4 regions of the Mediterraneibacter sp. NSJ-151 genome follow, and region 4 is predicted to be linked to each of the others. Evidence: predicted binding sites of a transcription regulator. Region 4 holds the regulator's gene; each other region holds the start of a gene.
What was found. The regulator Rex, encoded in region 4, represses fermentation and respiration genes when NADH is low (regulators of the CRP and FNR family bind a similar motif). The targets are predictions, from matches to a motif close to ATTGTTAANTANTTAACAAT.

Region 1: hypB (hydrogenase nickel incorporation protein HypB) is a predicted target of Rex. The motif match lies at 1,650-1,669, and genes of this name have one in related genera.
Region 2: gap (type I glyceraldehyde-3-phosphate dehydrogenase) is a predicted target of Rex. The motif match lies at 1,385-1,404, and genes of this name have one in related genera.
Region 3: LQE94_RS02195 (acyl-CoA carboxylase subunit beta) is a predicted target of Rex. The motif match lies at 2,712-2,731, and genes of this name have one in related genera.

Annotation. Positions count from the first base shown of each region.
Region 1 is NZ_JAKVPP010000001.1:277,089-281,309, reverse strand. Features, by position in the region: gene LQE94_RS01360 (FAD-dependent oxidoreductase) at 1-908, opposite strand, end outside; gene hypB (hydrogenase nickel incorporation protein HypB) at 938-1,606, opposite strand; gene LQE94_RS01350 (hypothetical protein) at 1,904-2,302, shown strand; gene LQE94_RS01345 (hypothetical protein) at 2,318-2,593, shown strand; gene LQE94_RS01340 (transketolase family protein) at 2,673-3,611, opposite strand; gene LQE94_RS01335 (transketolase) at 3,599-4,221, opposite strand, start outside.
Region 2 is NZ_JAKVPP010000015.1:39,772-43,992, forward strand. Features, by position in the region: gene mnmA (tRNA 2-thiouridine(34) synthase MnmA) at 1-508, shown strand, start outside; gene LQE94_RS13565 (histidinol-phosphatase HisJ family protein) at 505-1,323, shown strand; gene gap (type I glyceraldehyde-3-phosphate dehydrogenase) at 1,488-2,501, shown strand; gene LQE94_RS13575 (phosphoglycerate kinase) at 2,648-3,841, shown strand; gene tpiA (triose-phosphate isomerase) at 3,915-4,221, shown strand, end outside.
Region 3 is NZ_JAKVPP010000002.1:54,721-58,941, forward strand. Features, by position in the region: gene LQE94_RS02185 (biotin/lipoyl-containing protein) at 5-370, opposite strand; gene LQE94_RS02190 (OadG family transporter subunit) at 387-1,157, opposite strand; gene LQE94_RS02195 (acyl-CoA carboxylase subunit beta) at 1,172-2,608, opposite strand; gene LQE94_RS02200 (D-alanyl-D-alanine carboxypeptidase family protein) at 2,775-4,154, opposite strand.
Region 4 is NZ_JAKVPP010000003.1:41,395-45,615, reverse strand. Features, by position in the region: gene alr (alanine racemase) at 1-373, opposite strand, end outside; gene LQE94_RS03605 (NAD(P)H-hydrate dehydratase) at 397-1,890, opposite strand; gene LQE94_RS03600 (redox-sensing transcriptional repressor Rex) at 2,084-2,731, opposite strand; gene abc-f (ribosomal protection-like ABC-F family protein) at 2,958-4,221, shown strand, end outside.

The sequences.
Region 1 (4,221 bases), on a different contig from region 4:
CAGCGTCCACATGCCACACAATCTTCGGTTGACACTCTCGCCACGTATGCAGAACGAGACATGTTCGGAGTATTAAATAACTGTGATGTACGTAACGCATAACAAACATTAACATTACAGTTACAGATTGCAAAAATCTTATTTTCGCCGTCTATATTTGTAATCTGATGAACAAATCCATTATCTTCTGCACGTTTTAAAATATCTATCACTTCATCATAAGTAATATATCTTCCACCTTTATTTGTCTCAACAACATAGTCCGCCATATCACCTACCGCAATACACCAGTCTGCCGGATCATCTGCACAGCCTTCCCCATATGTTTTTCTGGACAATCGACAAGAACATGGACTGGCTGCGTATTTTCCATCATATTTTTTTAACCAATGTGAAATATGTTCAATATCTACCGACTGATTCTCCATCTCGATCGCTTTTTCCACCGGTATTACATGCATTCCGATTCCAGCTCCTCCAGGCGGTACCATTGGAGTTACCTTCTCAAGCGGAAGCCTTGACATACGTTCAAAAAAATGAGCCAGTTCCGGATGTTCTTTTAATCGTTCTTCATTCATGTTGAAGAACTCTGCGCTTCCCGGAACAAACATTGGAAGTACATATTGTTTTTCTTTTTTCGGATTCTCCCAGTTGTATTCCAGAAGCCCAATCTCACTCATGTCATCCAACAATTTCTGCAGTTCTTTTTCTTCTTTTCCTGTGGCTTTTAAAAGCTGTGAAAATGTCATCGGTTTTCGGACTTTCATCTTCAATGCTACCTCAGCCATCTCATCTGTTACAACTCCGGCCAGTCCCCAATATTCCGGATCATCTACTGTAACTTTGTGACCAATCCTGTCTGTGACTTTCTGTCCCAGTTTCAAAATCAGTTCTCTCTCTTCAGCCATAATTTTACCCCTTCCTTTCATTTTAATTTTTATTCTTGCCAAATCTTTACTTCATTCAGAAGCCAGTCTGCCCACTTATCTATCCCTTCTCCTGTTTTCGCACAAATCGGAATAATCTTTGCATTCGGATTACGCATTAAAATATTTTTTTTGCAAGCTTCCATATCGAAATCAAAATACGGCATAACATCTATCTTATTAATCAATACAACATCGCAAATTGAAAACATCAATGGATATTTTAATGGTTTGTCATCCCCTTCCGGTACACTTAAGATCATTGCATTTTTTACTGCTCCTGTATCAAATTCAGCAGGACAGACAAGATTCCCCACATTTTCCAGAATTGCCAGATCTATATCCCCCGTCTCCAATCCTTCTAATCCTTGTGCTGTCATATCTGCATCCAGATGACACATTCCACCTGTATGTAACTGGATCGCTTTCACACCTAATTCTGAAATAGTCTTAGCATCCACATCAGAATCAATATCCGCTTCCATCACTCCGATTCGAATCTGATTCTTTAATGCTTCTATCGTTCTTGTTAATGTCGTTGTCTTCCCAGAACCAGGTGATGACATTAAATTTAAAAGATAGACCTTTTTTTCTTTCAATTCTTTTCTCACTTCATCCGCTCGTTTATCATTATCCGCAAAGACACTCTGCTTAATTTCCAGCGTTCTGAATTTCCCCATTACATTTCCTCCTTCTGTTTATTAATAATTGGCTATACCAATTATTGTCATTTTTCTATCATTATATTATTTTGCACGATTTTTGTCAATTTATCTTGATTTTTTCGTGTATTTCACACTAATATTTTCTCATTTTCTTTTATTTAATTCGTTTTTTCTCGTTTTGGTATCTGGTATAACCAGAACATCCTTTTTTATTTCAGCCTTACTTGACACTCCCTATTTAATATGATACTTTGTAACTATTCGAAAGGTAATTTTCAATATTACACTATTTTATTTAAAGGGGGTTTTTACATGGCATGCTTTTTAGCACCGGCTACCGAAGCAATCGTTGTATCTGCAGCCGCACATCACAATCGCAAGGTAAGCAAGGACAATTCTTCTGAATCTAAACAGCAGGAATCTGTCACATTTTCATCTTACCTTGTTCAGAAACTGCAATGGTTAAGCACACTCTTATGGGGAGGAAGTTTTCTGCTTCTTATCGAACACATCTGGCACGGCGAGATTGTTCCCTGGTTTCCTTTCCTTACTGCGCTAAACAATCCAAATGACATTAGTCCTATGTTGACCGAAATTGCAACCGTAGGTACTGCTATGGCTCTTACAGTTACATTTACATGGTTTATCGCAGTTGCTGTTTGTTATATGGCACTAAAAAAACAGTCCGACAAATCTATCGTTACTGATTAGTAGGAGGAATTGTTTATGTGTTTGATATTAACTTTTCTTGCAGCGGTCTTCACAAGCATAATTTGTTTCTCACACCCACAGTTTATCCAACAATTCCAGTTGCATAAACTTGCATTAATGTATTGGGGTGCAACACTGATGTGGTCAATTGATGGTGTTTTTCAATTACGGGAGGGAGAAGCATTTTTCGATTTGAGCCTTAATGATACTTTTCTTGGAATTGTAGTTATCATTTGTGGAGTTGTATTATGGGGATTAACCACTTTTGCTCATAGAAGAAAAACAGTATAAGAACCGAATAGGGATGAAATCAGGCGGCTTTTTCTCATACGAAAAAGCCGCCTGATTTCATCCCTATTCGGTTCTTATCTTAGCAGAAAGCTTTCACTTTCTCATAAATTCCATCTGTATCCAAACCATATTTCTTAAGCAGTTCTAATGCCGGTCCGGATTCTCCAAACACATCATTCACACCAATCTTCAGAACTTTTGTTGGAGCTTTCTCTGAAAGCACATCACATACTGCACTTCCAAGTCCGCCGATTACAGAATGTTCTTCAACTGTAACTACTTTACCTGTCTCTTTTGCTGCTGCAACGATTAAATCTTCATCCAGAGGTTTGATTGTATGGATATTGATTACTTTCGCTTCAATTCCTTCTGCAGATAATCTTTCTGCCACTTCCAGACAATTTGCAACCGGCAGTCCGCTGGCTACGATTGTGAGATCTTTTCCTTCACGAAGAACAACACCTTTACCCATCTCAAATTTGTAATCTTCTCTATCATTGATAACCGGCACTGCCAGACGACCAAATCTCAAATAAACCGGTCCTTCATACTCATAAGCAGCTTTTACAGCAGCTCTTGCTTCTATATCATCGGATGGATTAAGAACAACCATTCCCGGAATTGAACGCATCAGTGCGATATCTTCGTTACACTGGTGAGTTGCTCCGTCCTCTCCTACAGAAATACCTGCATGAGTTGCTCCGATCTTTACGTTTAAATGTGGATATGCAACAGAGTTACGAATCTGCTCAAATGCACGTCCGGCTGCAAACATTGCAAAAGAACTTGCAAATGGAACCTTTCCTGCTGCTGCCAGTCCTGCTGCTACACCTACCATATTGCCTTCTGCGATACCACAGTCAATATGTCTCTCTGGAAATTCTTTTTTGAACACACCAGTCTTTGTTGCTGCTGCCAGGTCGGCATCCAGAACAACTAAATTGTCATGTTCTTTACCAAGCTCAACTAAAGCATTACCATAACTATCTCTCGTTGCGATCTTCTTTACTTCTGACATAATGCTTCACCTGCTTTCTCTAAATCTTCCATTGCGATCTTATATTCTTCATCGTTTGGAGCTTTTCCATGCCAGCCTACTGCATTCTCCATGAAGGAAACACCTTTTCCTTTTGTTGTCTTTGCAATAATTGCTGTCGGCATTCCCTTTGTCTCTCTTGCTTCTTTCAAAGCTGCTGCAATCTCATCCATATCATTACCATTAATTGTAATTACATGGAAATTGAATGCTTCGAATTTCTTATCAATTGGATATGGAGAGTTTACCTCTTCAATTGTTCCGTCAATCTGTAAATTATTATTATCTACGATCACAACCAGGTTGTCCAGTTTACGGGAACCTGCGAGCATAGATGCCTCCCATACCTGTCCTTCCTGAATTTCACCATCTCCAAGAAGTGTATATACACGATAATCTTCATTAGACAATTTTGCAGCAAGTGCCATACCTACTGCGGCTGAAATTCCCTGTCCAAGTGAACCAGATGACATATCTACACCCGGGATATGTTTCATATCCGGATGTCCCTGCAGATAAGAACCTGTATGACGAAGTGTTTTCAAATCTTCTACAGGGAAATATCCCCTGTTTGCCAATGCAGAATACAATC
Region 2 (4,221 bases), on a different contig from region 4:
ATTGGTTGCAAATAAGCCGGACAGTCAGGATATATGTTTTGTACCGGATGGAGACTATGCTGCTTATATAGAAGAAAATGCAGGTGTAAAAATTCCGGAAGGTAATTTTGTAACATTAGATGGGAAGGTTTTAGGAAAGCATAAAGGAATCATTCATTATACAGTGGGGCAACGAAAAGGTCTTGGTCTGTCATTGGGATACCCGGCTTTTGTATTGGAAATTCGTCCGGAGACAAATGAAGTTGTGATTGGAACAAATGAAGATTCAATGACAACCACATTAAAGGCAAACAGGGTGAATTTTATGTCGGTTGAAGATTTGCCGGAACCAAAAAGAGTTTTTGCAAAAATCAGATATAATCATAAAGGTGCCTGGTGTACGGTAGAAAAAACAGGTGAAGATGAGATTACCTGTACATTTGAAGAACCACAAAGAGCAGTGACCCCGGGACAGGCAGTTGTATTGTATGATGGAGAATATGTACTTGGAGGCGGAACAATCATATGATATTAAGCGACAGCCATATGCACACCATTTTTTCTACAGACAGTGATACGCCGGTGGAAAAAATGATAGATGGTGCAATAGCAAAAGGATTAAGATCAATTTGCATTACAGATCATTTTGATAAAGATTTTCCTTCTGATACAGAATTTGGGAAAGATGCTTTTCAATTCGATTTGGATGAATATATGCATACCATGAAAAAAATACAGAAAGAATATGAAGATAAGATACATATTCGAATTGGAATAGAGCTTGGACTGCAGACTCATTTGCAAGAATTCTATCAAAAACTGACACAACAGTATCCATTTGATTTTGTAATTGGTTCTGTACATCTGGTAGATGGGAAAGATCCGTACTACAGAGAGGGGTTCGCTGAATTGTCGGACCGCGAATTATATAGAAAAGGATTTGAGAATACTTTAGAAAACCTGCAACATGTAACAGCATTCGATGTGCTGGGGCATTTGGACTATGTAGTGCGTTATGGGACTTACAAGGAAAAAGAATATTCACAGACAGAGTTTTCAGATATTATTGATGAAATTCTAAAACGCGTTATTGAGCTTGGAAAGGGCATTGAGTTAAATACCGCAGGATGGAAATATGGACTTCCGTTTTGTAATCCGCACCCGGATGTGTTGAAAAGATACCGGGAGCTTGGAGGAGAAATCATAACGATTGGAGCGGACGGACATAAGCCGGAACATATTGCATATGATTTCGGAAAGGTAAATGATGTCTTAAAGGCTTGTGGGTTTAAATATTATACAGAATTTGAAGAAAGAAAACCGATTTTTAAACAACTTACATAAAAAACAAACAAAATGGATTTAGGACTTGAATTTTTGTTTTTGTTTTAGTACAATAATCTCAGTTGATGAATCTTTAACAAAGTAATTGAGCTTTGTTAAATGGATATCACCATGATAGACTGTATTACAGTTAACAATTTATATAACTTTAGGAGGAATTAATCATGGCAGTAAAAGTAGCGATTAATGGTTTTGGACGTATTGGACGTCTTGCATTCAGACAGATGTTCGGAGCAGAGGGATTTGAAATTGTAGCAATCAACGATTTAACATCTCCAAGCATGCTTGCTCACCTGTTGAAATATGATTCAACACAGGGAAGATATGCACTGGCTGACAAAGTAGAGGCAGGAGAAGACTCTATCACAGTTGACGGAAAAGAAATCAAAATTTACGCAAAAGCTAACGCAGCTGAACTTCCATGGGGAGAGATTGGTGTTGACGTTGTTCTGGAGTGTACAGGATTCTACACATCTAAAGCAAAAGCTCAGGCTCATATCGATGCAGGTGCTAAACACGTTATTATTTCTGCACCAGCAGGAAATGACCTTCCTACAATCGTTTACAATGTAAACCACGAGCAGCTTACAAAAGATGATACAATCATCTCAGCAGCTTCTTGTACAACAAACTGTTTAGCTCCAATGGCTAAAGCATTGAATGATCTTGCAGAAATTCAGTCTGGTATCATGTGCACAATCCATGCATATACAGGAGATCAGATGACTCTTGATGGGCCACAGAGAAAAGGTGACCTCAGAAGATCTCGTGCAGCAGCAGTTAATATCGTACCTAACAGCACAGGTGCAGCAAAAGCAATCGGTCTGGTTATCCCAGAACTGAACGGAAAACTGATTGGTTCTGCTCAGCGTGTTCCTACTCCAACAGGATCAACAACAATCCTTACAGCAGTAGTTAAAGGTGAAGTTACAGTTGACCAGATCAACGAAGCTATGAAAGCAGCTTCTAACGAATCATTCGGATACAACACAGATCAGATCGTATCTAGCGATATCGTAGGAATGAAATTTGGTTCTCTGTTCGATGCTACACAGACAATGGCTCTTCCAACAGGTGATGGAAATACAGAGGTTCAGGTTGTATCTTGGTATGACAACGAGAACTCTTACACAAGCCAGATGGTAAGAACAATCAAACATTTCGGAACATTACTGTAAGCCGAAATTGGGAATATGAAACGGATGTATGTCCGGAAATAGACTCACAAAGGGTCCGGTCTTATTGGGGCCGGACCCTTTTTAAATTTATAAGGAACGATTTTCTATAAATTTAAAATGCTTTATAAAAAAGGAGAATTACAACTATGCTTAACAAAAAATCAGTAGATGATATCAACGTAAAGGGCAAAAGAGTTCTTGTAAGATGCGACTTCAACGTTCCATTGATCGATGGAAAAATTACAGATGAAAACCGTCTTGTAGCAGCTCTTCCAACAATCAAAAAATTAGTTGCAGATGGAGGAAAGATTATTCTTTGTTCTCACCTTGGAAAACCAAAGGGAGAGCCAAAGCCAGAATTATCACTTGCTCCAGTAGCAGTTCGTTTATCAGAATTACTTGGACAGGAAGTAAAATTTGCTGCTGATCCAGAAGTAGTAGGACCAAACGCAAGAGCAGCAGTAGAAGCTATGAAAGATGGAGATATCATCCTTCTTGAGAACACTCGTTACAGAGCTGAAGAGACAAAGAACGGAGAGGCATTCAGCAAAGATCTTGCATCTCTGTGTGATGTATTCGTTAACGATGCATTCGGAACAGCTCATAGAGCACACTGCTCTAACGTTGGTGTAACACAGTTCGTTGATACAGCAGTTGTTGGATACTTAATGCAGAAAGAGATTGATTTCCTTGGTAATGCAGTAAACAATCCAGAGAGACCATTCGTAGCAATCCTTGGTGGTTCTAAAGTTTCAAGCAAAATCTCTGTAATCGAGAACTTACTTGATAAAGTAGATACATTGATCATCGGTGGTGGAATGTGCTTCACATTCAGTAAAGCTCAGGGTGGAAAAGTAGGAAATTCTCTTCTTGAAGAGGATTACTGCCAGTATGCATTGGATATGATCAAAAAAGCTGAAGAAAAAGGTGTAAAACTTCTTCTTCCTGTAGATGCAATCATTGCAGATGAATTCTCTAATGATGCAAATACAAAAGTAGTTCCTATGGGAGAGATTCCAGAAGGATGGATGGGACTTGATGTAGGTCCAGAGACAGCTAAGTTATATGCTGACGCTGTAAAAGATGCGAAGACAGTTGTATGGAACGGACCAATGGGATGTTTCGAGATGCCTAAATTCGCTACAGGAACAGAGACAGTTGCAAAAGCACTTGCTGATACTGATGCAGTTACAATCATTGGTGGTGGAGATTCTGCAGCAGCAGTTAACCAGCTTGGATATGGTGACAAGATGACACATATCTCAACAGGTGGTGGAGCTTCTCTGGAATTCCTTGAAGGAAAAGAATTACCAGGTGTTGCAGCAGCAAATGACCGTTAATTATCTGTTATTCAGCAAATGATTTTGAATAATAAAATTGTTTTAACAAAAAATAGATGAGGAGGCCAATAAAATGGCAAGAAAGAAAATTGTAGCAGGAAACTGGAAAATGAACAAAACTCCAAGTGAGGCAGTAGCACTTGTAGAAGAATTAAAACCATTAGTAGCAAATGAAGAAGTTGATGTTGTATTCTGTGTACCAGCAATCGACATCGTTCCTGTTGTGGAAGCAACAAAAGGAACAAACATCCAGGTTGGTGCTGAGAACATGTATTTCGAAGAGAGCGGAGCTTACACAGGAGAGATTTCTCCAGCAATGCTTGTAGATGCAGGAGTAAAATATGTTGTTCTTGGACATTCTGAGAGAAGAGATTACTTCG
Region 3 (4,221 bases), on a different contig from region 4:
CTAACTAGTTTAATGTAGCTAAAACTGCTCCTGATTCTACGGCGTCTCCTACTGCTACATCAATACTAGCAACTGTACCAGCCTCTGGGGCAACTACTGGGATTTCCATCTTCATAGCTTCAATGATAACTACTGCATCACCAGCTTCTACTTTCTGTCCAACGCTTGCTTCTACTTTAAATACTTTACCTGCTGCTCCTGCTTTAACCTGGATGCTTCCTGCTCCTGCCGCTTTAGCTGGTGCTGCTGCAGGTGCTGCAACTGGTGTTGCTGCTACAGGTGCTGCTGCAACTGGTGCTGCTCCTGCACCTTTTTCTTCTACTGTTACGTCATATACATTGCCATTTACTGTAATTGTATAGTTTTTCATTCTTGTATCCTCCTGATTAACTCCACTTATTGGATTTTCTTCTCTTAATAGAACGAACAACAAAACCATCTGTTGAAGTTCCCTCTGATGCTGCGATTGCTGCTGAAATTACAGCAATAAGCTCACTATCATCTGTTGCCGGTACCACTTCAACTGGTGCCGGTGCTGCTGCAGAAGTTTCCTTCTTTGTTTCAGCCTGTGGTTTTTTACTAAACTTATTCTGAATTGCAGGAATAAATTTAAACAGGGAAATGATAAATGAGATAAAGATCAATACAACAAATACAGTTCCCATACCTAACAATGTGTTAAGTCCTGCTTTTTTCAAAATCTCAGCCATGCCATAGTGGCCATTGACTGTGATGCTGTCCATGTTCATCTTCTCGTCAAATGTGAATTCCAGGTCACCATCTCTTGTTTCGCCTTTGAATGGTACAGTCAATGTAGCGCTGCTGCTCTTTACTGTCAGCTCATAATCCCCAAGATCTGAGATTGTACCGCACTCATCCAAACCTGCTTTCCAAGCATCAATCATAGATTTAAAATCATCTGCTTCGATTGGAAGACCTGACTGCATCAATGTCAGATTCAATTCGAGGTCTGACATGTCAGCAAACTGATCCAGATTCTCCTCGGACATATTACTGAAACTTGTAACGATTGTGTCAGCATACTGTTCCATCGTAGCCTGATCATATTCTGCCTCTTCACTAGCCTTGCTTCCACATCCTACAAGACTCAAGACTAAAATGAGGACAAGTCCTAATAAACTGAATTTTTTCTTCACTTTGCCTCACCTCACTAAACCGTACCGTGTTTTTTGTCCGGACGATCCTCTCTCTTTGTGAACAACATCTCGAATGCTCCGATTACATATTTTCTTGTATCTGCTGCTTCAATGATTGCATCAACATATCCTCTTCTTGCTGCAGACATTGGGCTTGACTGAAGTTCTTTATACTCTGCTGCTTTCTCTTTCAATGTATCTGCGTCAGCACCTTCATACATGATCTTAGCAGCCATAGTTGCATCCATCATTCCAACTTCTGCTGTTGGCCATGCAAATACCATATCTGCTCCGATTGATTTACTATTCATTGCAACATAAGCACTTCCGAATGCTTTACCTACGATTACGTTTACTTTTGGAACTGTTGCATTTGCAAATGCATATGTGAGTTTTGCAACACTTCTTGCCATATCTTTCTCAGCTTCTTTTGTCGCCTCAAATCCTGTCACACTTGTCAATGTAAGTACCGGGATAGAGAATGCATCACAGAAGTTGATGAAGTCTGTTGCTTTCTTGCATCCGTCAACTGTAAGAACTGCATCAAAGCTTTCTGCATTTCCTTCAGCGTCATATACTTTAGAACGATTTGCAACAGCTCCGACTGTCATACCATTCAGACGGATAAATCCTGTTACCATCTCTTTTGCATAATCTTTTTTTGTCTCAAAGAATACATTGTTGTCAGCGATTGTTGCAAGTGCAATACCTGTGTCTTCTGCTGCGTTTGCAAGATCAGAACAAACACGGTTCAGATCATCTGTACACTCTTCATATGAAGCATCATCTTCATTATTTGCTGGGATCATGCTAATCAATGTACGGATCTGTCCAAGGATTTCTGCCTCTGTTCCAATTCCATCAACAAGACCTGCTGTCTCACTCTGATATGCAGCACTTGCTGTATCACATTTAGAAACTTCGTTTCCTTCCAAAGCATTTGGTGAATTTACAAAAAGCTTTCCTTCTTTGCTTTCCATAAATGTAAAATCTGTAAGTCCTGGAACAACTGCCAATCCGCCACCACACATTCCAAAGATTGCTGTGATCTGTGGTACAACACCTGAAGCCATTGCCTGTTTATGATACAGGCTTCCAAATGCCTCTAGTGCGTCTGTTGCTTCCTGAAGTCTAAGTCCTGCACAATCTACAAGACCGATCACAGGTGCTCCCATCTTCATTGCCATATCATAAATATTTGCGATTTTTTTTGCATGCATCTCTCCGATAGCACCCTTTAACACTGTAGCATCCTGACTGTATACATACACAAGATTGCCATCGATCACTCCATAACCGGTAATAACGCCGTCAGACGGAGTTTCTTTTGTCTGTAAGTTAAAATCTGTATTTCTTGCTGTTACAGCACCACCGATTTCAACAAAGCTTCCCTGATCAAGCATTGCGGCAATTCTTCTGCTTGCTGGGTTTCCAGTTGCATTGTAGCTCATATTCTAGCCCTCCATATTGTAAATATTTTTAAAATAAACCAAAATTTTTGCCTATTCTAGTATAAACCACTCTTATCTAAATTTCAATCAACAAAATACATATTTTGTCATTTTTTTCACACGTTTCTTAATTTTCACGTTATTACAATTTCAATTCACATTACTATTATAATAGGAAGTTTTCCACTGTTTTCCTTGCACACCATTTATAATTTCTCCTTTCAATGGCATTTTTTACTATCAGCGTTTGTCTTTTTACGACATTTCCATCTAATAAGTACTGTATTTCTCCCACTTCTGTTTTTGCTTCAACCGGTGCATATAACTGTTTTTTCAGTACAATTTGCAAATGTACTTTTTGATCTTTCCGAACCAAAAGCTGTTCCAACTCTGCTGAATCTGTATTTTCTCCATCTTCCATATATTTCATCCACACTTTTGTATACGATTTTCCACTTATTTTCCCATTATCCGGAACTCCATTTACAACTGGAATTTTAATATCTGCCAATTCTTTTGAAATGTTTTCCTTTCCTATCATAACATATTCAAATGAGTCCAATCCATATTGTATCAATTTACGTGTATCCTGCCATTTATAGCCCTTGTTATTTGGCCAGCCACAACCTAAAAGTGCAACAATTAATTTTTTATTATTTTGTTCCAAAGCTCCTACATAACAATATCCTGCCTCACCCGTAAATCCTGTTTTCCCTGCTATTGCACCCTCCATCATTTTCAAAAATGCGTTATGATTATTGCATATATACTTGTATACATGTGAGCAATCTTCAAAGTGATGTGTTTCTGTCTGTGATATTGCCACAAACTGTTTTGCCTGTGCTGAATCCTGTATGCAATATTTCATGATTCGTGCAAGTTCTTCCGCTGTTGTCTGATGACTTCCGTTTTTGTCTGAAGCATCTAATCCATTTGGTGTAATAAAATAAGTATTTTTACATCCTAAGCTTTGTGCTTTTTGATTCATCATATCTGCAAAACCCTCCACACTGCCTCCAATATGTTCTGCAATCATGACCGCCGCATCATTATGGGATTCCAACATCAATGAATATAACAAATCCCTCAACAAAATTTTTTCTCCTTCGACAACTCCCAATCGTACTTTAGGCTGATTTACTGCATTTGAACTTGCTATAACAACATCATCCAAATCACCATATTCTAATGCAAGAATGCAGGTCATAATCTTTGTTGTGCTTGCCATCGCACGTTTTTGTCCTCCATTTTTTTCAAACAATATTCTTCCGCTTTTTGCATCCATGAGCACCGCAGATTGAGCATATAAATCATGCGGTTCCTGAATCTTACTTTTTTCAGATGCTTCTGTTTCTTTTGTATTTTGTATTTTTCTAGTAGTATACACCTCCGTTTCATTCACCATACACATCGGAACAGAATAATTTTCTTCATTTGAGCAGATAAAATCCCACAAAAAATAAAAGCCAATGATAAATATCGATGCAAGCATCAACACCTCCATGGCTCTCTTTTTGTTTAATATTCTATTTTTCTTCAGCATCATAAATTCACCCGACATTATTTATTAACTATTATATGCCGGTCTATTTGCTATATGTCTTGCAAATTAC
Region 4 (4,221 bases):
CCGTTTTATTTAATTTAACAGCCTGTTTTGATATTTCTATTGCCATTTCTTCTGTATATGTAGCAGGACGTACTTCGTAACGGATCATATCCTCATACTGATCTGGAAATACACATCCCAATACAAGGATTGGCTTACAAATTCCAGCCTTACGCAAGAGAGCAGCTTCATCAAGACTAGCTGTCGCATAACCCCATACATAATCCACTGATTCGAACATTCTGGCAATTGGAATCGCACCATGTCCATATCCATCTGTTTTAATAACCGCAACCAACTTTGCTCCTGTTCCGATTCGCTCCTTCATTTGTTCCATGTTATATGCAATTGCATCCAAATCAATTTTTGCATACACACGTGTATATTGTTTCATGTTCTATTCCTCCATATCAAATATTACTGTTCTACCTGCTTTAGTACATCTTTTATTCCTGAAATCAAATCTTCTGCCAGTACACTGTAAACGCCACAGCTTTTTCTTGCATAATCTCCTCCGTTTGCATGAAGATACACTCCTGACACAACACTATCATACAAATTCATATGTTGTGCTGTAAGCCCTGTGATCACACCAGCAAGAACATCTCCCGAACCTGCTTTTGCCATCGCACTATTTCCTGCAGTATTTACAAATAAAGGATGATCTTCTTTTGCTACAAGCGTACGAGCGTCTTTCAACGCACAAACAACAGGATACCGTTTCACAAAATCAGTCAATATATTCATACGATCTGCATTTAATTTTGCGACCGAGCACTTTAAAAGTCTCGTCATTTCCTTCATGTGTGGAGTTAATGCTATCGGAAATGTACTTTTTTCAAGCAATTCCATCTTTTCAGATAAAAGATTGATTCCATCTGCATCAATAATACATGGGACTTTACAGAATTGAAATACCCCTTGTAATAATTTATCTGCTGTTTTTTCCTGGCCAAGTCCACATCCAATACATACAACATCTGCCCAATTTAATAATTGTTTCAATTCTTCTTCAGAATATTCTGTATAAGTGGAGATAATTGCTTCTGGCAGCAGTTGTTGAAGAATGCTTCTGTTTTCTTTGGCAGTATATATCTGAACAAGCCCTGCTCCGCTTACATATGCTGCTTTTGCACTTAAATATGCTGCTCCGGCCATTCCCTTGCTTCCGGTAATCATAAGCACTTTCCCATATGTTCCTTTATGCGAATTTGCCACACGTTTCGGCAGACATGTGCAAAGATCATCTTGTTCCAGTGTATAACATATTTCTATATTATTTTGGTAAAGTTCTGTATTGATACCGATTGATTTTACAACTACTTCTCCTGCAAAATCTTTTCCCGGATACAGAACAGTTCCTAGTTTCTCACATTGTACAGAAACCGTCAAGTCCGCTTTAAATGCTATACCTAAAATTTTTCCGTCCAAAGAACTGACTCCCGAGGGTATATCTACCGCAACTTTATATCCTTCCATTGCATTTAAACACTCTATCACGGAAGCATATTTACCGCTTATCTCCCGGCAAAGTCCAACGCCAAAAATCGCATCTACGATCACGCCATACTCTTCATCAGGGATTTCTGTCTCTATCGATATCCCAATATTTTTACAAATACAATATTGTTGTTTACATTCATCGCTCATTGACTCTGTTTTTCCAACAAATGCAATTCCTACGGAATAATTCTCATCATGTAACAATCTTGCGATTGCAAATCCGTCTCCTCCATTATTTCCGGAACCACAAACTATCAGTATCTTTTTGTTCTTCAAAACTTTCGATTTTATAACCTCAGCAATTCCCAATGCAGCTCTCTCCATCAGCACCAAAGATGGAATTCCTATTTCATGAATTGTGTGTGCGTCAGCTTTTTGCATCCAATTTCCAGTAGGCAAATATCGCATTTTTACTCATCCTTTCTTAAAGCACGAAATAAAATAATTATCTCCAAACTATGAGAAACACGCTTCGCGAGTTTCTCAAGTTATCGCGGCAGTCGCCAAGGTCTCGTGCAAGCACGGACTTTGGCTCGTTGCTCGCGTAAATACAAATAACGTGCAAAGGCATTAAACAACCCTTTTGCACGTTATGATACTTCTAATCTTCCCCATGTTCTTCTTTGTATCGGGTAATATTATAGGACAACTTCATCAAGCTATCAGATAAATGGACACTTTCTACAATCACATCTTTCGGAAGATTCAAATCTGTATGTGCAAAATTCCAAATTGCTTTAATGCCATTACGTACCAGAATATCAGATACTTCAACCGCTTTTGTTTTTGGAATTGTGAGTGCTACAATATCAATATTTTCTTCCTGAAGAACTGTCTCTAATTCATCCATCATTCGAATCGGAATGTCTCTGATCACTTTTCCTTTCAATTCAGGATTCACATCAAAGATTCCTTTTAAAATAAATCCATTTCTTGCAAAAGATGCATAATTTGCAAGTGCCTGTCCTAAATTACCTGCTCCTATGATTACCATATTGTGACTCTGGTCCAATCCCAGTATCTTACCAATCTCCGTGCGAAGATACTTTACATTATAACCATATCCTTGTTGGCCAAATCCACCAAAATTATTCAAATCCTGGCGAATCTGTGATGCTGTTACATGCATTTTTTTACTTAAATCACTTGATGATATTCTTTCTACTCCGGCTTCATTGAGTTCACCAAGATATCTGTAATATCTTGGAAGTCTCCCAATAACAGCCTTTGATATTCCTCTTGACTCCACACTTATCGTCCTCCAAATATAAACTATATCTATTATAAAGTTTTATTTTAACAAAGTCAAACTTTTGACATACTTTTTTTGTATTTTATCTAAAATTTTTTTATATTTCGTCGGTTTTCACACTATTTTATCTGAATTTTTTTGTGAAATCTAAATTCTTTAGTTGTATTTTATCTGTATTTCGATATAATAAATACGATATGCTTAAATATAGGAGGATGTATATATGATACTTGCATGTCATAATCTAAATAAATCTTTCGGAGAACGCATCATTGTAAAAGATGGTTCTTTCCATATTGAAGATAGAGAAAAGGTTGCTTTTGTCGGTGTGAATGGTGCCGGAAAATCAACAATTTTAAAAATGATCATTGGCGAAGAGCCAACAGACAGCGGGAATATTGTTCTTACAAAAGGGAAAACAATTGGTTATCTTGCACAGCAGCAAAATCTAATCAGTGGAAATAGTATTTACGAAGAATTAAAAACTGCAAAAGCAGACATTATAAGACTTGAAGAACAAATTCGTACGATTGAACACGAATTAAAAGGCTTATCCGGTGATGAATTACAGACTCGCTTGAATACTTACAACCGTCTGATGTCTGAATTTGAATCCAAGAACGGATATGCATATGAAAGTGAAATCATAGGGGTGTTAAAAGGACTTGGTTTTCAGGAAAATGAGTTTTCAAAGGAAGCCAGCACGCTATCAGGTGGACAAAAAACGCGTGTTTCCTTAGGCAAACTTCTGTTAACAAAACCAGATATCCTATTATTGGATGAGCCGACCAACCATTTGGACTTAAATTCTATATCCTGGTTAGAAACATATCTGTTAAATTACCCGGGAGCTGTATTCATCGTATCACATGACCGTTTCTTCTTAAACAGAGTCGTAACTAAGGTTGTTGAAATAGATCAAGGGCATCTTCGTATGTATAATGGTAATTATAAAGATTACGCCGAAAAAAAACGTCAGTTACGCGATGCACAAATGAAAGAATATTTAAATCAACAAAGAGAAATCAAACACCAAGAGGCAGTAATTGAAAAATTAAAATCTTTTAATCGAGAAAAATCTATCAAGCGTGCTGAAAGCCGCGAAAAAATGCTTGACAAAATAGAACGTATTGACAAACCGATGGATTCCACACAGGAAATGCATTTTGAGCTGAATCCATCTTGTATCAGTGGTAATGATGTTTTAACAGTTGAACATTTAACAAAAAGATTTGAGACACAAACCCTGTTTTCCGATATTTCATTTGAAATCAAACGTGGTGAGCATGTTGCAATCATCGGAGATAACGGAACCGGAAAAACAACTTTATTAAAAATTTTAAATCAGGTATTAGATGCCGATGAAGGTGCTTTTACTTTAGGTTCTAAGGTAAAGATTGGATACTATGATCAGGAGCACCACGTACTTCATGATAATAAGACTATTTTTGAAGAAATTTCCGACGACTATCCATCACTAACAAATA